4 regions of the Pseudoalteromonas sp. PS5 genome follow, and region 1 is predicted to be linked to each of the others. Evidence: predicted binding sites of a transcription regulator. Region 1 holds the regulator's gene; each other region holds the start of a gene.
The links. Region 1 encodes FliA, which starts transcription of late flagellar genes. Its sites were predicted from a motif close to CTAAAGNTNNNNNNNNNNNNGCCGATA; they were not measured.

Region 2: the regulator FliA is predicted to act here: its motif matches at 2,978-3,004, upstream of D9603_RS17300 (DUF5610 domain-containing protein).
Region 3: the regulator FliA is predicted to act here: its motif matches at 2,224-2,250, upstream of pomA (flagellar motor protein PomA).
Region 4: the regulator FliA is predicted to act here: its motif matches at 2,793-2,819, upstream of D9603_RS18020 (DUF4402 domain-containing protein).

Annotation. Positions count from the first base shown of each region.
Region 1 is NZ_RCSQ01000016.1:20,202-25,835, forward strand. It holds gene flhF (flagellar biosynthesis protein FlhF) at 1-552, shown strand, start outside; gene D9603_RS02175 (MinD/ParA family protein) at 545-1,405, shown strand; gene D9603_RS02180 (RNA polymerase sigma factor FliA) at 1,408-2,142, shown strand; gene cheY (chemotaxis response regulator CheY) at 2,185-2,568, shown strand; gene D9603_RS02190 (protein phosphatase CheZ) at 2,588-3,361, shown strand; gene D9603_RS02195 (chemotaxis protein CheA) at 3,375-5,582, shown strand.
Region 2 is NZ_RCSQ01000154.1:4,294-9,927, forward strand. It holds gene D9603_RS17280 (thiol:disulfide interchange protein DsbA/DsbL) at 1-608, shown strand, start outside; gene D9603_RS17285 (thiol:disulfide interchange protein DsbA/DsbL) at 627-1,256, shown strand; gene D9603_RS17290 (DUF523 domain-containing protein) at 1,305-1,763, shown strand; gene trmA (tRNA (uridine(54)-C5)-methyltransferase TrmA) at 1,774-2,868, opposite strand; gene D9603_RS17300 (DUF5610 domain-containing protein) at 3,033-4,163, shown strand; gene murI (glutamate racemase) at 4,227-4,994, shown strand; gene D9603_RS17310 (RNA-binding protein) at 5,001-5,468, opposite strand.
Region 3 is NZ_RCSQ01000009.1:1,240-6,873, forward strand. It holds gene dxs (1-deoxy-D-xylulose-5-phosphate synthase) at 1-767, opposite strand, end outside; gene ispA ((2E,6E)-farnesyl diphosphate synthase) at 933-1,832, opposite strand; gene xseB (exodeoxyribonuclease VII small subunit) at 1,832-2,071, opposite strand; gene pomA (flagellar motor protein PomA) at 2,306-3,073, shown strand; gene D9603_RS01305 (flagellar motor protein MotB) at 3,076-4,005, shown strand; gene D9603_RS01310 (hypothetical protein) at 4,182-4,700, shown strand; gene D9603_RS01315 (aromatic amino acid transport family protein) at 4,948-5,634, opposite strand, start outside.
Region 4 is NZ_RCSQ01000162.1:8,267-13,900, forward strand. It holds gene D9603_RS18005 (SdrD B-like domain-containing protein) at 1-517, opposite strand, end outside; gene D9603_RS18010 (fimbria/pilus periplasmic chaperone) at 566-1,345, opposite strand; gene D9603_RS18015 (DUF4402 domain-containing protein) at 1,604-2,059, opposite strand; gene D9603_RS18020 (DUF4402 domain-containing protein) at 2,103-2,744, opposite strand; gene D9603_RS18025 (hypothetical protein) at 2,888-3,469, opposite strand; gene galU (UTP--glucose-1-phosphate uridylyltransferase GalU) at 3,507-4,388, opposite strand; gene D9603_RS18035 (thymidylate synthase) at 4,397-5,230, opposite strand; gene lgt (prolipoprotein diacylglyceryl transferase) at 5,243-5,634, opposite strand, start outside.

The DNA of each region.
Region 1 (5,634 bases):
ATTACAACGGATACCTACAGAATTGGCGCTTACGAGCAACTAGCAACCTATGGTAGAATCATCGGCTGTCCAGTTAAGCAAGTAAAAGATGCAAATGAACTTGCAGAAGTGCTTTATCATTTACGTAATAAGCGTCTAGTATTAATAGACACGGCAGGAATGAGTCAAAGAGATTTGCGCTTAACTGAACAGTTAAATACACTTATGCGTAGCGCAAGAGTTGATATTAGAAGTTATTTAGTGTTAAGTGCGACATCACAAATGAACGTGTTGCAAGAAACGGTAAGACACTTCCAAAAAGTAAATTTAAGTGGCTGTATTTTCACAAAACTTGATGAAAGTCTAAGTTTAGGTGAGATTATTAGCATAGCGATTCAAAATCGCTTGCCAATAGGGTATCTTACCAACGGTCAGCGAGTGCCAGAGGACATTCGTGTAGCAAATGCTCAAAAGCTAGTAAAAAAGGCTGAGCAACTGTATTTAAAAAGAATAAAAGCACAGCACTCTCGACGTGTACCTGTAGCGTCAGAGTCAGTAGGAATGTATGATTAACACAGTTTTAGATCAAGCAAGTGGCCTGCGTAGAATGAGTCAAAGTAGCAACCAGGGTGTAAAAGTCATAGCCGTGACCGGCGGCAAAGGGGGAGTGGGGAAAACCAATGTTTCGCTCAATACCGCTATTGCTATGGGTCAGCAAGGACAGCGTGTTCTTGTTTTAGATGCGGACTTAGGCTTGGCAAACTGTGATGTGATGCTAGGTCTAAGAGTCGAAAAGAATTTATCACATGTCTTATCAGGAGAGTGTGAACTAGATGAAATTCTAGTTGAAGGGCCTGCAGGTATAAAAATTGTACCAGCTACGTCAGGTTCTCAGAATATGGTTGAGCTCACTCCAGCAGAGCATGCTGGGTTAATAAGAGCTTTTAGTGAACTAAATACACAATTTGATGTGTTAATTGTTGACACTGCAGCCGGAATTTCGGATATGGTGTTGAGTTTTTCTCGTGCCGCTCAAGACGTACTCGTGGTAGTGTGTGATGAACCGACATCCATTACAGATGCCTACGCATTAATTAAAGTATTAAGTCGAGAACATGGAGTTTACCGCTTTAAAATAGTGGCCAATATGGTTCGTAGCATGCGTGAAGGTCAGGAACTTTTTGCTAAACTATCAAAAGTGACCGATCGTTTTCTTGACGTTGCTCTAGAGCTTGTCGCGACAGTACCGTTTGATGAAAATATGCGTAAGTCATCACGTCGACAAAGGGCTATCGTTGATTTATTTCCAAGCTCTCCTGCAGCTGTTGCTATTAAAGGCTTAGCTACGAGAGCGGCTAAGTGGCCAATTCCTCATCAGCCTTCTGGTCATTTAGAATTTTTTATTGAACAACTTGTAAACGGGTGATTATGGCTTCTCCGGTCAACAGAGCTGCGGGATATCAAACTTCTGACCATATTCATAAGGTGGTTGAAAGGCATGCTCCACTTGTCAAAAAAGTGGCGTGTCACCTAATCGCTCGACTTCCGGCAAGCGTGCAACTTGATGATTTGATCCAATCAGGAATGATAGGGTTAATTGAGGCAACAAAAAACTTTGACGCCAGTAAAGGTGCCAGTTTTGAAACTTTCGCGGGCATACGTATTCGAGGTGCGATGCTTGATGAAATTCGTCGTGGAGATTGGGCTCCCCGATCTGTCCACAAAAATAGCCGAATGGTTGCAGAGACTATATCTGAGCTCGAATCTCTCCTTGGTCGAGAACCAAAAGACACTGAAATCGCTGAAAAACTTGATATATCTCTAGATGAGTACCATCATATTTTACATGATGTAAATGCAAGCAAAGTAATAGGCATTGAGGATCTTGGGGTAGACGAAGATGTGATTACCCCTGCAAATAGCGATTTTGCGCTAGACAAACCGTTTAATAACGTTAAAAATGAACGTTTTAACGAGTCTTTAGTAAATGCGATAAAATCATTACCAGAAAGAGATGCCATGGTTTTGTCGCTTTATTATAACGATGAAATGAATTTAAAAGAGATTGGCGCCATTTTAGATGTCAGTGAATCTCGAGTAAGTCAAATTCACGGTCAGGCAATGATAAAGCTAAAAGCTAAAATCAATGACTGGATAAATTAGAGTACATAAAATAGTTGGGTTCGAACCTCACTGGAGGAAGTTTTGGATAAGAACATGAAGATTCTCGTGGTTGATGATTTCTCTACTATGAGAAGAATAATCAAAAACCTATTAAGAGATTTAGGCTTTACAAATGTTCAAGAAGCTGATGATGGTAGTACAGCACTTCCGATGCTACAAAATCAGGAGTTTGACTTTGTAGTAACTGATTGGAATATGCCAGGAATGCAAGGGATCGATTTATTGCGAGCAATACGAGCTGATGCAAAGTTGAAACATATTCCTGTGCTTATGGTAACCGCGGAAGCAAAAAAAGAGCAGATCGTTGCTGCAGCACAGGCTGGGGTTAATGGTTATATCGTGAAACCATTTACGGCAGGTACACTTAAAACCAAGCTTGAAAAAGTATTTGAGCGCTTAGGCTAACAGCAAGGGGAAATGGCCTATGTCTGTAAACGCTGCGCCTCAAATTACACTCGAGCAAGCTAAACAACTTGTAGAGCTATTAGAGCAAGGTGAACAAGAAAAAGCGGATCAGCTGATTTTAGAGGCTGCTAACAAAGAGCAATCCGAGTTATTTGCAGAGGTTGGCAAGCTTACTCGTCAGTTACATGAGTCATTGAAAAACTTTGAACTGGATACTCGCCTTGCAGACCTCACAACGGAGGCCATTCCTGACGCTAAACAGCGCCTCAACTACGTCATGGAAATGACGGAGAGCGCTGCAAACAAAACGATGGACGCTGTCGAAGAGAGCTTACCGTTGGCACAAAACCTTGCCGACGAACTAGCACAAATAAAGCCAACTTGGGATCGTTTAATGAGTAGAGATATTCAGCTCGGAGAATTCAAATCTCTGTGCCACGACCTAGATAGCTTTATGCAGACTTCGAAAACACGTACGGACGAGTTACAAGGTTTGATGACAAACGTGCTCATGGCACAAGATTATCAAGACTTAACTGGTCAGGTCATCCGCCGTGTCATTGAATTAGTTCGAGAAGTAGAAGATAGTCTCATTCATCTCCTTACTGTGTTTGGTTCAGCAGACGAAACACAGGCCGGTACTAAATCGAATGAAAATGAAATAAAAACAACAGAGACTATCAGTGATGAATTGTCTGGGCCTGAAGGTCCAATTATTGACGCTGAATCACGAGACGACGTGGTTTCTGGTCAAGACGAAGTCGATGACTTGCTATCTAGTTTAGGCTTCTAGTTGGAGAGTGTGTATGAGCTTTGAAGTCGATGAAGATATCTTGCAGGACTTTCTTGTTGAAGCAGGCGAAATATTAGAGCTTTTATCTGAGCAGCTTGTTGAGCTAGAAAACAACCCTGAAGATAAAGAACTTCTTAATGCGATTTTCCGTGGCTTCCATACTGTTAAAGGTGGAGCTGGATTCTTGGGCATGACGGAGCTGGTAGACGCTTGTCATGGTGCGGAAAACGTATTCGATGTGTTACGACAGGGACAACGAAAAGTAACTTCCGAATTGATGGATGTTATCTTACAGTCTTTGGATACAATCAATGAGATGTTTGCTTGTATCCAAAATCGTGAAGAGCCTGAAGCTGCTGATCCTGCGTTGCTTGAAACACTTCACAAACTCAGTCAACCAGCATCTGAGGGCGAGGTAGTTGAAGAAGTCGCTTCAGCACCTGTTGCAGAAACTGAACCAGTACCTGAAGTTAGTGCAGATGATGTTTTATTTGACGCCGATACTGACGGCGACGCCAGTTCTAGTATTGATGAGATAACTGAAGAAGAATTCGAAAATTTACTTGATGAGTTACATGGTTCAGGAAATGGTCCCGCTCCGACCAGTACAGAAAGCCCGGAAAGTGCACCACCAAGCAGTGATGATGGCGACATTACTGATGACGAATTTGACAATCTATTAGATGAGTTACACGGTGTCGGCAAATTTGGCGGGGCACCAAACAGTGAAGACCCTGTTCCTAAAGAAGCTCAAGCACCAGCGCAAGTCAGTGAGCAAGCAAATGCCAACGGTGGAGACGATGAGGAAATCACAGATGATGAGTTTGAAGCCTTATTAGACGAGTTACATGGAAAAGGCAGTGCGCCAAAAGCAACTGAAGAAGCGGTAACGCAAGCTCCAACGCCATCACCCAAACAGCCTGAAGCGAAAGCAGCTTCAAAACCGACGGCTAAGCCAGCGGCTAAACCAGCTCCTAAAGCCGAAGCAAAACCTGCGCCTCAAAAAGAAGCAGAGCCTGCAAAGGCCGCAGCTCCTGCAGCTAAAAAGCCAGCTGCACAAGCAGAAACAACAGTACGTGTCGACACAAAACGTCTTGATGAAATCATGAATATGGTCGGTGAGTTGGTATTGGTACGCAACCGTTTGGTCAGTCTGGCGAATAACACAAATAGTGAGAGTATGGGTAAAGCCATATCAAATCTTGATGTGGTGACAGCTGACTTGCAAGGCGCTGTGATGAAAACTCGAATGCAACCCATCAAGAAAGTGTTCGGTCGCTTTCCTCGGGTTGTAAGAGACCTTGCTCGAAGCTTAAAAAAGGAAATCAATCTTGTTTTACAAGGTGAAGAAACTGATTTAGATAAAAACTTAGTTGAAGCGCTTGCGGATCCGTTGGTTCACTTGGTACGAAATTCTGTTGACCACGGAATTGAGATGCCAGATGTTCGAGAAGCGTCTGGTAAGCCAAGAATGGGAACCGTGACACTTTCAGCTTCTCAAGAAGGGGATCATATTCTACTGACCATTCGTGACGATGGTGCAGGTATGGATCCTGAAAAGTTGAAGAAAATTGCTATTAATAAAGGCGTGATCGATTCAGACCAAGCAAGCAGATTGTCGGATACCGAAGCGTACAATCTAATATTTGCCCCTGGCTTTTCAACAAAAGAACAGATATCTGATATTTCAGGCCGCGGCGTCGGTATGGATGTCGTAAAGACTAAAATTACCCAACTTAATGGCTCTGTTAATATACAGTCTGAACTCGGAGTTGGCACTGTATTAGAGATCAAGGTTCCATTGACACTGGCCATTTTACCTACCTTAATGGTTGTGGTTGGAGAGCAGACCTTCGCACTACCGCTCGCGGGAGTGAGCGAAATTTTCCACCTTGATTTGACTAAGACCAATGTAGTTGATGGACAGCTCACTATCATTGTTCGTGAAAAAGCCATACCACTGTTTTATCTCGAACATTGGCTGGTGAAGGGCGCAGACCGAAGCATGAGAAAAGCTGAGGGTCATGTTGTAATAGCTCAGATAGGGACTAAACAAGTGGGTTTTGTTGTTGACTCCCTTATCGGTCAGGAAGAGGTGGTGATAAAGCCCCTTGATGCCTTATTGCAAGGTACACCAGGTATGGCTGGGGCAACTATCACTTCTGATGGTGGCATTGCTTTAATCCTAGATGTACCTAACTTATTAAAACACTACGCTTAAGTTTTTAAGCGTAGTCAAATGCTAGAGCGGTTTGACTGCTCTGCTGTAGAGC
Region 2 (5,634 bases), on a different contig from region 1:
AAGTTGCACTGATTGCGCTATTTTTGCCCGTTGTCGCAATGGCGTCAGACTTTGTTGATGGCAAACACTATTCGACATTGACAACAGCACAAAGTAAAGATCAAAAAGTGACAGAGTTCTTTTCCTTTTACTGCCCTCACTGTTTTCGCTTTGAACCGATTGCAAAGGCGATAGAGAAGAATTTACCTGATGGTGCGTACTTTGAGAAAAGCCATGTGAACTTTTTAGGTGGTATTCCTAAAGACACGCAAACGAACTTAAGTTATGCGTATATTATTGCTAAGCAAGCTGGTAAATCAGATCTTATCGCTGAGAAAATTTTTCACACGATCCATGTTGAACAAAACAGACTACTCGATATTAAAGACCTTAAAACACTCATGGAATTAAATGGGATCTCTGCCACACAGTTTGATCAAGCAGTGACAAGTATGCCTGTAATAAGTGCTGAAAATAACATGCTGACAGCACAAGAGAAGTTTTCAAAAGCTGGAGCGTTGACAGGCGTCCCAACTTTTATTGTTAATGACAAGTACAAAATCGAGATGAAAGGTATTGAAAGCCAAGAACAACTCGATAAATTGATTGCATATTTATTAAAGAAATAAGGACTGGAGAAAGCGAGTATGTTTAAGGTATTAAAAGGCTTAGCTGTTGCATTGATGCTACCACTCATGGCGCAAGCAGCACCATATGAAGAAGGTGTTCACTACGAGGTCATTGCTGAGCGTGGTACTAAAAAGCCAGAGCTTACGGAGTACTTCTCATTCTATTGCCCAGCTTGTAATGTAATGGAAAATTTGATTGTTGACGTTAAGCCAAAGCTAGACGAAGGGGTGAAGTTTAAAAAGAGCCATATTGACTTTGTTGGCCCTAGAGAGCCAGAAATCCAACAGGTTTTGGCACAAGCACTAGCGACAGCGGAAGTATTACCGCAAAAAGACAAAATCGTTGCAGCGATGTTCAACCATATTCATGGTAAACGTGCCAAAATTAACGAACTTGCAGACGTAAAAGATATTTTTGTGGCTCAAGGAGTTGATGGAGAGAAATTTGATAAGCTGTATGCCAGTTTCGCTGTTCGTACTAAAACATCGAAAATGCAGCGAATGCAGAAAACCCTTTCAGGTAAAGGTGCGCTAACTGGTGTGCCAACGTTTATTGTCAATGGCAAGTATAAATTGTTGTTACGTGAATCTGGTACTACCAAGCCTGAACAAATTGCAGCGCTGGTGAACTATTTAGCCAAGAAATAGTCGATAATTTGTATTAGACTAGCCTCGCCATAATTGCGGGGCTTTTTTATGTTTAAAATTTTAGTTTCAAGTTGTCTATTGGGTTATCCGGTGCGCTACGACGCATCATCGCAAAGTTTACAAGATAATACTTTGCAATATTGGCGGCAAAAAAACTGGGTGTTACCTTTGTGCCCCGAAGTATCAGGTGGGTTACCAACACCTCGCCCACCTGCAGAGTTAATAAAGGGTAGAGTGCTGAGTGAAGATGGTGATGATTTTACTGCATCGTTTGAGCTTGGTGCTAGAAAAGCGCTTGCGGCATGCCTTCAACACGATATAAAGTTTGCGTTATTAAAAGAGTCCAGTCCGTCATGCGGCAGCAATCTGATTTACGATGGTAGTCATACCGGTAAAAAAGTAGTGGGGCAGGGTCTGACGGCGTCTTTATTACAGCAATCCGGTATTCAAGTATTTAGCGAAACTCAGCTGCCAGCGCTTATCACAGCAATGGCAGCCAGTCGTTAAACGTTATAAATCACTTTCTTACTAAGTAAACGCCAGATTCAATATGATGGGTGTAAGGGAATTGATCGAAAATTGCCATACGTGCGATTTTATGTGTTTCACATAATAAGGCTAAATCACGTTCTAACGTATCTGGATTACATGAGATATAAATAATGTTGTCGTAGTTGCTGACTAAGCGACAGGTTAGCTCATCCATACCCGCTCGCGGCGGATCGACCAAAATGGTTTGGCAATCATAGGACTGTAAATCGATACCTTCTAATCGTGAAAACTTCTGCCCTTTCATGGCTTGCGTAAACTCTTCACTCGACATGCGGATAATATCAAGGTTGTCGACTTTGTTTGCTGCGATATTAAACTGTGCAGACTTTACCGATGATTTAGAAATTTCCGTAGCCAGCACTTTGTCGAATGAACCAGCTAATGCGATAGAAAAGTTACCGTTACCACAGTAAAGCTCAAGTAAATCATTGCTAAGCGGCTCGCTGATAGACTGCGCCCACGCTAGCATTTTTTGATTCACTTGGGCATTTGGCTGCGTAAAGCTGTTTTCAACTTGCTGATAAATATATTCTTTACCATTAACCGCGAGCTTTTCTGTGACATAATCATGACCAAATACGACCTTTTGTTTTCTAGCACGTCCTATAAAGTCCACTTTGTAAGTCTGTTGCAACTCAGATCGCAACTCCAGCATAGCAGTGTGCCACGCTTCATCAAGTTGCTTGTGATATAAAAGACTAATCAGTACTTCACCACTTAGGGTAGTAAGGTAATCAATTTGGAATAATTTTCGGCGTAAGACCTCATTGCCTTTAAGTTTGTCTATCATGACTTGCATCATTTCATTGACAAGCTCGGCACCCGGGTCAAAGCTATCAACACGAAGCTTTTCTTTACTTTGTTGATCAAACATGATGTGAAACAAGTCGTCGCCATCATGCCAGACTCTAAATTCGCAGCGTTGGCGGTAATGGCGAGTTGCAGAGTCATACACTTCTAATTCTGGCGCATTAAACTGTGCAAATTGTGCTGTGATACGCTCAGCTTTTTCAGCCAATTGTTGCTCGTATGCTGAATCATCAATCTTTATTACTGCCATACTAAAACCATCTATGTTGAATTAAGAGGCGCTATTTTAGGGAGCGTCGTTAATTTGTCCAGTCTAGCATAGTGACTAAAATCGTTTTGGCGTTTTTTTAGTCATTTTACTTTAGCTTTGCACAAATATGCCGATAATCTAACTAATATATTGGAGGGCATACCATGAAAATCGGGCATTTAAATCAATTGCTCAATCCAGCGATGCAGCACAAGCCTGGACAGAGCAAAGGGATAGGACCACATATCCAAATAAATTCAGATAGTTATGCGGGGGATAAATCTAAACTCGCAGCCAAAATTCTTGATGACAAACTCGCAGAAGCGCTTGGCATTGAGAAACCCACGCAAGATAAAAAAGACAAACCATTGTTTGACTTTGAAGCTATAGTGAAAAACGTACTTGATTTCGTTCAAGGTGCAGTGAAAAAAGCGAAAGTAGACGGTAAAAATGACGACGAATTAAAATCTATGCTGGATGGGGCACGCAAAGGTGTGCTGCAAGGTATTGATGAAGCCAGTGAAGAGCTAAAAGGGATGGGGGCGTTTAATTCTGATATTGAAGAAGGGATTGAAAAGTCTCGAGAGGGTATATTTAAAGGGCTTGATGACTTCGAAAAAGAACTATTTGAAGAAAAGTCTCCAAAGGCAATGGCTATCAGTGCGGCGCAATTTGCAAGCTTATCGAATCAGGCCGAATATGCGTTCACTACAGCGGAAGGTGATGAGGTTGTTATTTCATTTTCTGACGCATATTCACAAGGGTCTGCTGCGAGCGTGGCCCAAAAAGGCAACAACTTTGGTGCTGCATATGGCTCCCAGTCATCTCAAGAGGTGAACTTTTCGATTAAAGTAAATGGAGAGCTGAACGAAGAAGAGCAGCAAGCAATCAACGATATGATGGAAGATATTCGCAATGTCAGCGATGCGTTCTTTGGCGGTGAGTATGATGAAGCGTTCGATATGGCAAAGTCACTTAGTTTAAACTCTGATCAAATCACCAACTTCACAATGGACTTAAAGCAAACGAAAACATCTGCCGCGATTGCACAGTATCAACAAGGCAATCCGATGAAAGAACTAGAGAAGGCGTTTGTACCTCTGAATAAGCAACTAGCAGACATTCAAGAGCAAGCAAAAGCGCTCAATGCTAACAACGAATTGCCAAATATACTTGCATGGATGAATGAAGGGCAATCCAGGTTAAATGAATTCTTGGATTATGCGAGCAGCTTTTTCAACCGCTTAAATGAATCAAATAAGGGCTCATCAGCAGAGCAACAACAAACAAGCTGATCGAGTTTATTTTCATTGTGACTCATGGCAAACTTCATTCCTTAAATATTTAGGGGATGAAGTGTGTCACATATTCTAGTTTTTGACTCCGGTATTGGTGGAACAAGTGTTCTGTCACACTTGCGCTATCGTTTTCAAAATTCCACTTTTAGCTATGTTATGGATAACGCATTTCTTCCTTATGGTCTGCAACCTCAGGAATTAATTAAATTACGCATTAAGGGACTCATTGTTTGGCAAGAGCAATACTTAAGTAATGTTGATATGATTGTTATTGCCTGTAATACCGCCTCAACTTATGCGTTAGAAGAGGCGCGAAAACATACTCAAATCCCTATTATAGGTGTAGTTCCTGCTATTAAGCCTGCTGCGTATAGCTCTCAGACTAAGCACATCGCTTTGTTAGCAACACCTGCGACATCCAATAATACTTACACACAAAAACTCATTCATGACTTTGCAGGTGGATGTAAAGTCGAGATTTTGCATTCTACAGAGCTAGTTAGAATAGCTGAACATTTTTATTGGCACAGCACGCTTGATCAAGCGGCGCTGTGTGAGGAACTCAAGCAGCTACATATTCCGTATTCCGTTGACCGTTTAGTGTTAGGCTGTACGCACTTTCCGTTAATTGCCGATAACATCAAAGAATGCCTACCTGATCATATTGAGTTGGTTGATTCGGGAAAGGCCATAGCTAACAGAGCTGTTTCTTTGCTTGGAAAGCAGGAAATAAATATAGAAAAGGCGCCGCTAAAAGAAGTTAAGTTCTATGCAACGGCGCCTGTTTTGGATAGCAAAGAAGAAGTAGCGTTAATCTCCTTCAGTTAAAGCAAGTCAAGCTGGTGAGTGATTTACTTCACCCTCAGGCTTTTGCTTCGCCTCTCTCACTTTTAGTGTACGCTGTTGAAACTCACTTTCATTGAGTTGGCTGATGGCCTTGTCCGCATCCCCTTTAGCCATCTCTACAAAACCAAAGCCACGCCGCTTGCCAGTATTCTTGTCCTTTAATAGACGAACAGAAAATACTTTACCTTGTTCTTCGAAAAGCTCACGAACAACGTGCTCATTGGCTCTATATGGTAAGTTACCTACATATAATGTAGTGGTTGCTAAGTTTGATTGTTTTTCTTGTTGTGTATCACTTTTTGAAAGCTGGGCTACGATACTGCCGACAATAATACCTACGGCCAACATCAATGCAGCGTCGAGTTGAGCAGAGCTTAATGCAAGATCGACAATGAAAAAGCTCGTAACTGCAATAACCAAAGTGATCAAAATGACTTTATGATCAAAAGACTTCATATACATATACCAATTAAAAGAAGGTTAAACATTAATTTAACAAATAAGCTAGCTATCTTAACGAGTTAATTAAACTTCGCAATAATTAATATAGTTCTAATAGTAAGATTTGTCTTATTTTGGGTGTTATCTGTACATAATAGCTGTTTTTGTTCAATAGTTGTTC
Region 3 (5,634 bases), on a different contig from region 1:
CCGTCAATTGGACCAATGTAGTTAAAACCTAACTCTTCAAAGAAGGTGCCTGGGATTATCATACCCTTCAGGTGCTCTTCCATACGACCTGCTAGCTCTTTAACCGGGGGGACGCCAGACAGAAGTTTTTTACTGCCTTCACGAATATTGGTATAAAAACTTCCAGATAGAATTTTAGCGAAATGGTTATTCAGTGCACCTACATTCTCGGAGATCGACATCTCGTTGTCATTGAGAATAACGAGCATGTCAGGGTTGACATCACCTGCGTGGTTCATGGCTTCAAATGCCATTCCTGCGGTCATTGCGCCATCACCTATTACGGCGACGGCTTTACGCCCAATCCCTTCTTTTTCGGCTGCAATCGCCATACCAAGTGCAGCAGAAATAGAGGTGCTTGAGTGACCAACGCTAAAAGTATCGTATTCACTTTCTTCCCGATAAGGGAAAGGGTGTAACCCGTCTTTTTGACGAATAGTGTGCATCCTCTCTCTTCTACCTGTCAGTAGTTTATGAGGATATGCTTGATGACCTACATCCCACACCAATCTATCATTTGGTGTGTTATATACATAATGCAAGGCCACGGTAAGCTCTACAGTGCCTAGGCCAGATGCAAAATGACCGCTACTTTGAGAGACTGAGTTCAGCAAATATTCGCGAAGCTCATCACTAAAGGCGGTTAACTTGTGCTGGGGTAATTGACGAAGCTGACTTGGCTCGTCAATTAACGCGAGTAAAGGATACTTGCTACTATCAAGTTTCATGTTATTTATCAGAGTCCTAAGTGAATCTCAGCGTAAGTTCGTTACGCAGCTCACTTCATAATTATTAAAATGCTTTACTAACTGGTCATAATATTATGTTAGCCAGTTTTTACAAAGTACTTGTGAACATTTTCTTAGCTTGGCGTATACAGGTTATACGCACACTTAATGTTCTCGATCTATGATGTATTTTGCTAAATCGGCAAGCACTTCTGTATCACCATCGATCGTTTCTAGCGCGTTGAGCGCCTCATGTATTAACTGTTCGGCTTTTTCTTTGGCCTGCGTTAAACCAAGTAATGCTGGATAAGTGGATTTATTATGTTCTACATCTGAGCCTTGAGGTTTGCCAAGTACAGCCGTATCGCCTTCGACATCTAGGATGTCATCGCGTACTTGGAATGCAAGTCCAATGGCTTGACCGTAAGTTCGCATTGCTTGACGCGTTTCATCAGTGAGGCGCTCTGGTTGTGCGCACAACATACCTAATTCAATTGCGCAACTTAAAAGCGCACCTGTTTTGAGCTTATGTATACGCTCAAGCTCTGTGAGTGTTACGGTGCGGTCAGTTGCGGCAATGTCTAGCGCTTGACCGCCTACCATCCCTTGTAATCCTGAAGCTTTTGCTAGAGCACTTATCATCTGTAACTGGGACTGTGGGCTGATGGTAAAGTTTGGTGTACTTAGCAGCTCAAAAGCCAGAGTCTGTAGCGCATCGCCCGCTAATATTGCGGTAGCTTCATCAAATTGAATATGGCACGTAGGTCGACCGCGCCTTAGCTCATCATCATCCATCGCTGGTAAATCGTCGTGTACCAAAGAATAGCTGTGAATACACTCGATGGCCGCAGCTGCGTTATCGAGATCTGCTGCTGCTGCGCCAAAGAGTTCTCCGCTGCAGTAGACTAGAAAAGGCCGCAAGCGCTTGCCACCATTTTCTACGCTGTAGCGAGTTGCCGCTAAGACATTTTCTTCTGTGTCTAGCATGCTATCAAAGCTGCGTAAAAGCGTGGTTTCTACCCGCGTTTTAGCATGCTGTAGTTGTTCTTTTAATTTTGCTGACATTAGGCTTCGTTATCAAATGGCTGTAATTGTGCTTGCTCACCTTCGCCCATCAAAATTGCGACTTGTTGCTCAGCTTGCTGAAGTTTTTGGTTTGATGCTTTGGCAAGTTTTATCCCACGCTCAAATTGCTTGAGGGCTTGATCTAGCGCTAAACTGCCGTTTTCCATCTCTGCTACGATTTGTTCTAACTCTTGCATTGCTTCTTCAAAGCTTAAGTTATCAGGTTTTTTTACTGCCATATGTCACGTTGACTCGAAAAGTAAAAGTGACGCAATTTTAGGGGGATTGAGGGCTAAGGTCAAAAAAACCAGCGAGTTTTTGACAACGGAGCGTATCAGCTTTGCAAGATCTGCTATAAACTCGCATTTTAAACACTTTTTAATATAATAGTGTTAAGTTGTAGAAAAACTTGCCGATAACTCAAACAACAATAACTGCGTGATTTATCACAAATAACTTCCCTCGGAGGACATGTGGATTTAGCAACGGTAATAGGGATCCTGGGTGCCATAGGTCTGATTGTAATGTCTATGGTATTAAGTAGTGATGGCCAGATCGCTATGTTCTATAACACGCCGTCCGTCGTTATCGTATTTGGTGGTTCAATCTTCATTGTATTGTCTAACTTTACACTTGGACAATTTTTCGGGATTGGGAAAGTGGCCGGAAAGGCCTTCATGTTTAAAATTGAAACACCTGAAGAACTGATTGAAAAAGCGGTAGAACTTGCTGATTCAGCGCGTAAAGGCGGCTTTCTTGCGCTTGAAGAAGCTGAAATTCCAAATCAATTTATGCGCAAAGGCGTGGATATGCTCGTTGATGGTCATGATGCTGATGTCGTGAGAGCCACTTTGCAAAAAGACATTGCACTTACCTCATCTCGCCATGAACTTGGTGCTGGCCTGTTCAAATCACTTGCCGATATTGCCCCTGCAATGGGGATGATAGGTACACTTATCGGCTTAGTAGCCATGCTATCAAATATGGATGACCCGAAAGCGATAGGGCCAGCGATGGCTGTTGCACTTTTAACAACGCTATATGGTGCATTCTTAGCCAATGTTGTGGCTATTCCAATACAGGTAAAGCTCGAATTACGTAAAGACGAAGAGGAGCGTAATCAACGGTTAATACTTGATGCTATCTTGGGCATTCAAGATGGCCAAAACCCCAAGGTTATCGAGGGCATTTTGAAAAACTATCTACCTGAGTCAAAACGTGGTTCAGAAGCTGAGGAATAATCATGTCTGATGAGAACGAATGTAAATGTCCCCCGCCAGGTTTGCCCGCTTGGATGGGAACATTTGCTGACTTGATGTCACTGCTCATGTGCTTCTTTGTATTGCTGCTCGCCTTTTCCGAGATGGATGTACTCAAATTTAAACAAATTGCAGGCTCTATGAAGTTTGCATTCGGCGTACAAAATAAAATTGAAGTCAAAGATATACCCAAAGGTACGAGTGTGATTGCAATGGAATTCACACCAGGAAAACCAGAGCCTACACCAATTGAAACAATCCAGCAGCAAACCGTCGAAATGACACAACAAATGCTTGAGTTTCAAGCTGGAGACGAAGCGTCTGCGGGGGGAAGGCAAGAGCAGCGAGGTAATAAGCGCGGTGGTGAATCAGCCAGTACAGCGCAAGAAATGGCATCGACTCAAGCAATTGCTTCAGCAGAGCAAGAGCAGGTAAATGAGTTAGTCAAAAAAATAGCGCAACAACTTGAAAAGCAAATCATGGATGGTGCTATTGAGCTAGAGTCTTTAGGACAGCAAATCATCATTCGCATTCAAGAGAATGGCTCTTTCCCTGCGGGTAGTGCATTTTTGCAGCCTAAATTTGAGCCTGTAATTGAAGAAATAGCAGAGCTGTTAAAGGATGTGCCAGGAGAGATCACGGTATCCGGTCACACTGACGATTTTAGGGTAACGAATGAGCTTTACTCTAACAATTGGGATCTGTCAGCAACTCGGGCTGTAGCCGTGGCGACTGTAATGGAAAAAGTACGAGGCTTTGATAAAAATAGAATGTTAGTCGTAGGGCATGCTGATACTAGACCGCTAGTACCGAATGATAGTGACCTCGATAGACGCCGCAACAGGCGCGTTGAAATCTCTATTTTACAGGGAAAACCAAAAGAGTCTGATCCCATTGGAGTGAGGGAAAATTAGTGAGAGTTTGTTGCCAAATTACAGGGAATTCGCTATTGTTCCTGCTGGTTCTACTTAAAGGAGAAATAGAATGATTTTAGTAAAAAAACCTCAAAACTTTAGACTCCCTGGCGATAATGGCGCAGGTGGTGATGATGAAGTTGAGAAAAAACCAAGTGTGGTAAGCTAATCAGTTTATGTGGTTAGCATGGGAGCCTGTGAGGCTCTTTTTCTTAGATTATAGTATCTGGGTTTCCTTCGTTGCCGTAATTTTGTGTCTAGTAGTAAAAGATACCAAGGCTTTAAGGTACGCATCTCTTATTGCTGTTTTTTACGTGTTGGGCGCCTTCAATGCAGATTTTATCCGCTCGATAGATTCAGGTAAAATCTATAGATACATCTACTGGGCTTTTTCGGATATTGCCTTTATGGCTATCATAGCCTATTGGGCTATAAAAGATAAGATGTATATGTGGCAGAGTATTATCGCCCAAATCATTATTATCCCAGCACCTTTGCTACAATTTTTCAGATTGGTCGATCGCCATTTCATGGATCTCTCATATTCCACTTATTTATATCCAACCGTCATTCCTATTATCAATGTAGCTACTTTATGTTTGGCATTTGTACCAGTGTTTACGTTTTGGAAGTTAAGACAAGATAGAAAGGAAGCAAAATTAGCCGAAGAGAGTAAACTAGCAGAGACTAATTAACCGAGAAAACTACTGCTCCTTCCAGAAATTTGAGTTAGTACTATCCTAGTTTGTTTTTGAAGTGTTTATCTTGAGATGACAAATCTTATTAATCACGTCGCTACGGTGTTATTCTACCGCCAAGGTGCTCACATTCATATAGCCAAGGCAACAAGAAGATGAGTAATCCTTTGTCGGTATAAAAGATAGCACAGCCTGCGCTAGCTATATTTAGCACTGAGAATGCTAAATATAGCTTTGCTTAACGCTACCCCAAGCTCGGTATGACCCCTGCCATTTGCATCAGCTGAGAGGTAATGATCATGACACCAAAAACAGTTGCTAATCCAAGCGCCAACTTACCCCCTTTTACTTGATAACCATTATCCACTCGCGTCTTTCTTTGTTTCCAGACCATTGCAACCGGTAGGAAGACGGCTAGCACCACAAGCGCAATGGCTGCGTAACCAAGTGCCATGATAAACCCTTCAGGATAAAATAGTGCAAATCCTAGCGGTGGTAAAAACGTAATGAATGCCGTTTTAATGCGGTCTTTCTTAGTATCTTTTTGTTTCAACGCATCGGCAAAAAAGTCAAATAAGCCCAAGCTGACCCCTAAAAATGACGTTGCGAGTGCAAGGTCGGCAAACACAGTGACAAATACCTGAACGTTGTTGTTGTGTGCTATCGATGAAATACTGGCTACAAACCCCGGTAGTCCATCGCTTGCCATTAAGTTTGCTTGTCCCATGACCCCCTGACTTAATAACTGCCAAAATACATAGATAATAAGTGGCATAGATGCACCAAACATCATTACTTTTCGCAATTGATGAATATCTACACCCACATATTTGACGATAGATGGGATCGAGCCATGAAATCCAAATGAAGTGAAAATCACTGGGATTGCGGCAATAATTAGACCTTGTTCAATTGGCATGTCAATTAGGTG
Region 4 (5,634 bases), on a different contig from region 1:
GACGTCCATAATCTACAGTGTGTGAGAAGCCAAACCATTCATTAAGTCTGTTAGACTCTATGAAAAGCTGATCTTGGTCTATATAAATATCTTCTTTCTGCAAGCTGTATTCTTGCTCATTTACAAACACAACTTGGCGAGCCAAATCAATAGCAAAGCGGTTGTCAGGATCTTTTAGCCAGCCAGATGCCCCCGCCTCATTTATTTCTATAGCAAGGCCTATCATCTGGACAAAGCTTTCCAGCTCTATCCAAAAAGAGTGTTCATTTTTTATCGCGATAAGCTCGCCAATATAATGACGCTCATTTAGGTGTGTAGATAAAAATAAATATTCGCCGACAGGAATATATAGCTCAGCTTGTGCCGCCTGTACTGGTTTCTTAATATCAGACAAGGTATTTTCGAGTTGACTAAGCACCCGCACTACCGCATTGACATCAATGTCTTGCTTCGCCTGCAAGGGGGTCACAGTAGCAATACAGCACAACGCCATTACTAGCTTACTTCTGTAGTGCATCGCTATTAACTCTTCATCATGTGATACAACAACTATGAATAACTGCGTTTATTTCAGTATTACTGCCTTTTCGGCAAAGACATGGCGCTTGTACTCCCCTGAACCAGTAAAACGGATCTCTAATATTCCTGGAGCATTTATTCGAGCGCGAGGTAATAGTGTTAGCTGTGCTTGAGCGCGTTCTAGTTCGGTATGTACCGTATAATCTGCAGTAATGGCCACTCGCTTTGCAGAAGCAACTCCTTGAGGCTTAAAAAATGCCTCAATGGTACCAAATGCACTTGCAACACCGGTTTTGGACAATCCAACGGTCACCTTATCGGTTACATCCACTGTGGTAATCGTTATGTTAGGCGTATCGATTTTATGTCGGGCCATAATAGGCAAAGAATAATTTAACGCGATATCTAATTTAATTGTTCCTTGATTACCATTTCCGTCATTTCCATTTGGTAACGCTTGAAACAGTAGATGTGAGCGATACTCTCCAGCGCCAAGTGCCCTCGGCTTTCGCAGTGCAATTTTGACTACCTGTCTTTGTCCTGGTGCCAGCCTCATTTGGCTTGGGCTGACTCTCGCCATTGAACTCAGATTTATCGCATTTTCCTCTTGGATTAGCTTATAGCCACCACTGGGTAAGGCTTGTTTTTCTTCCCATGATAAACGATAACTTTGATATACACTGGAGTTATTGAGTACGACGATTTCGGCTGTACGAGTACGCTCGTCAAATACCACTCTTGTTGGAGAAATTAATAAGTTAGCGTAAGAGAAAGTGCTAAATACAGACACAAAAACACTGAACAAAAAAACGATATACTTCATCATATTCTTTTATTTAAAACCAAATTATTAAGTAATGTATGCGTTATATAACTCATGCCCAAATGGCATCCATTTTAGATACGCGCTACCTTGTGTTCACCATTAAGCCCATATTATTGGCACATTACCTCTGTAGCATACCTATTCGCCTAATTAACTGTTCTTCATGTAGGCGATAAAACCTTCCCCATGGCTAAGCAGAAATTTTCAACGCAGCTAGCGCAAGACTTTCACTTTTAACTCAGTGGTATACATAGTTTGTTAATACTCAATTACTATACTCACTTTGCCGGTATAGCTTCCATCTACATAAGGTTGGCCATTGCCAGACGTTGCGAGTATTGCGCCTATTTTTATTTCCGCTTCCCCATATACATCGGTGAAAGCCTTATCAACTAAATTCAGACGCTTTATCAAAAAGAAGTTACTACTGTGCTGGTTTTGTATTTTTACTTCACAACGACAGTCAGAGATATAAATTTGCTTATTGGCTGGAAAGCCTTTGAGTTGCACAACCGCAGGTTCACCACGCTTGAAAATATACAACTCATTGGTGCTCGACACTTCTCCATAAGGGGTCATATTGAGTATGCTTTCCCGCGAATTTTCATAAGCAACAATAATGCCAAAATTAAGATTCTGAAGAACCTCAATTGAGCTTGCATGGCTCATACCTGAGAGCATTGTAGCAAACGCGAAAAACTTTAATCCTTTCATACCACTCAAAAAAGGCGATAAACATCATCGCCTATATCATAACTTAGTAAGATACTGTAATGGCTACCGTAGCTGAATATGTATCATCTAAATAGCTTCCACCATCTTTATCAGTACCAATAGATGCACCAACGTTGAAAGTAGCTTTACCTTCATTATTCGCTGCAATCACAAATTCGTCGTCACCATTTTTTTCAATCGCAGCGTTTGGTGTCTGGCCCTCAACCGCATATAAGGATAAGCTTAAAAGCTCAAATTTAGCCGTGTCACTCGGGCCTTCAGCTGAAACAAGCTCAATTGCTGCTACTTCTGGTGTTCCTGCATCACCATCATGGTCAACCGTTAAGGTTGGTAGTGATATTTTCATGTTGGCATAGCGAGTTACACCTGAAATTGTAAACTGCGCTGGAGAAGAGTCATCTGTTAAAATACCAATTTGAGCACCATCTTGAGAGGTTGCAGCTAGTGCTTCTGTAGAATCTGCTGGACGCGTTAAAGTTGCTTGTTTGGTGCTTTCAGCCATCGCTCGAATCGTACCAAACTTAAGATCGTTTACTTTTTCCAGTGTAAACGCATTCTGAACCGTAACACTGGCATTAAACGTTTTGTTTTGAGACGCAACAGCAACGGAAGTCACACTTAGCAAAGACAGCGTGATTAAACTAACCTTAATTTTATTTATCATTTACCTTTCCTTTACCTTCAGGTTTATTATTAGGATTTCCATTATATTTATCGGTACGATACTAAGAAACTTTAGTTATTTTTGTTATTTTTATATATATTTTACGACCTACCTAACAAACGGATAAATAAAGAACAAAACGTTCAATATTCAACCGAAACGCATTTTTCATTATATTTTTCCAGGATTTTACAAAGCACGCCCGCAGCCCTATTTGATTCCAAAGGCCCCATTTGAACAATAAAACGCTCCCCAAATGCCTTTTGCTCTGTTCTTATACTAACATTTGTAATTGTATTCAACGTGGGTAATGCTCTATTTACCCTTAATACAACTTTCTCCGCTGCTGCTTGTGTAAGCCTTGGTGTGAGTACCGCATAAAATCTCTGTGTAGTATTATCCTCAGCCCGATGAGAGACCACCGACGGGTTGCCATTCAATAGCGCATCCGAAGATGGGAGCGGCTGTTGTGCAGCTAATAGTGTAATGAGTTTATTTAAGTCGTTTTCAGACTGTAATAAGCGTTTAATTTGCTCTTTCGATTCATTCCATTCCTTGATGACTTGCTCAATTTCTTCCTGTGAATATTCAGAGGTTTTTTTGGCGATGGTTAACTCACTACTTTGTGAGCTGCAACCCAAAATCAGAAGAAAAAAAAAAGCGAGTACTGAGTGTTTTTTAACCATTAATATCTCATAAAATAAAAAAGGGAGCAAAGCTCCCATAATTAACTCACTATATAAAAGAGTATTAATTTCACACTCATTTTGCAAGCTTTGTTATAAATTGCATCAGTTCATTGGAAAATTCATCTCGACGAACAGCATGCTCTATAATCGCTTTCAAATAACCAATCTTGCTGCCACAATCATGGCTTTTACCACAAAGCGCATACGCTTGTACTTGCTCAGTTTCCATCATCATTGCTATCGCATCGGTCAATTGGATTTCTCCTCCTGCCCCTTCTGGCGTTTTTGCCAACAACGGCCAAATTGATTTGTTTAAAACATAGCGGCCAACGATGGCAAGGTTTGAAGGTGCGGTACCAGGTTTGGGTTTTTCAACCATGTTGTGCATAGATTTAGATTCGCCAGCAGCCAACATTTCACCGCCTATATCTACAATACCAAATTGTGACACAACCTCTTCCGCGACAGGCTCAACCATAACTTGACTACAACCTTGCTGCTCAAAACGTGCAATCATCTGGGCCAGATTTTCCTGTCTTAGATCAGCAGTAGCTGCATCAATTAACACATCAGGCAACATGACAACAAAAGGTTCATCGCCAATAACCGGTGCCGCACAATTGATAGCGTGTCCAAGCCCTTTGGCTTCACCTTGACGAACCTGTATCATCGTTATTCCTTTTGGACAGATAGATTGCACCTCTTCTAATAACTGTCTCTTTACCCGTTGTTCTAGCGTCGCTTCAAGTTCAAAACTAGTGTCGAAATGGTTTTCAATCGAGTTTTTACTGGAGTGAGTAACCAAGACGATCTCTTTGATCCCTGCTGCAGCGGCTTCGTCAACCACATATTGAATAAGTGGCTTATCCACTATGGGTAGCATTTCTTTTGGTATTGCTTTTGTTGCAGGCAACATTCTAGTGCCTAAGCCTGCGACTGGAATAACGGCTTTCATGTTAACTCCTAAATAGCGACTGGTGCTTTAATATGAGGATGACACTGATAATCAACCAGCTCAAAATCCTCAAATTTAAAGTCGAAAATATCCTTAACTTCAGGGTTAATTCTCATTGTTGGTTTAGGGAACGGCTTTCGGTTTAACTGCTCGTCTACCTGATCCATGTGATTCAAGTATAGGTGAGCATCGCCAAAGGTGTGAATAAAATCACCTACCTCTAGCTCGCACACTTGCGCTATCATCATTGTCAACAGCGCATAGCTCGCAATATTGAAAGGCACACCAAGGAAAATATCTGCGCTACGCTGATATAATTGACAGGATAGCTTGCCATCTAGAACATAAAATTGAAATAACGTATGGCAAGGTGGTAACGCCTGCTTGCCCATGGCAGCATTATCTTTTGGTGAGTACTGTGTGTCGGGTAACAACGCGGGGTTCCAAGCACTCACAATTAAGCGCCTAGAGTCCGGGTTGGTTTTTATTTGCTCAACCACATCTTTGATTTGATCTACAACCTCTCCGTTTGGTCCTACCCATGAGCGCCATTGACTACCATATACAGGCCCTAAGTCACCTTCATCTGTGGCCCAACCGTCCCATATTCTTACCCCATTATCGTTTAGGTATTTTATATTCGTATCACCGTTTAAAAACCATAGTAACTCATGAATAATTGAGCGTAGATGACACTTTTTGGTAGTAACTAATGGGAAGCCTTCTTGTAAGTTAAAGCGCATTTGATAACCAAACACACTGACTGTGCCCGTGCCTGTTCTGTCTTCTTTTTTAGTGCCATTGTCACGCACATGGCGCATCAGTTCTAAATATTGTTTCATTATTGCTACTCTTTAACTTTTTGCTTGTCCGGTAGGTGTCATTTTACTGTCGCGCTTGTATGCCCACACCATGAGAATGGTACCAGCTATTACCATAGGTAAAGATAGGATTTGGCCCTGCGAAATTATGCCGCCATATAAGCCAATATGGGCATCCGGCTCTCGGAAGTACTCAATAGCAAAACGAAATACACCGTATCCGGCTAAAAATAATCCTGCAACGCTGCCTGCTGGGCGAGGTTTTTTTCTGAACCAAACTAGCATAATAAATAACACTAACCCTTCAAAAAACGCTTCATATAACTGTGATGGGTGGCGCGGTTGTGGTCCACCGGTTGGAAATACAAACGCCCACGGCACGTCTGTAACTCGCCCCCATAATTCACCATTGATAAAGTTACCGA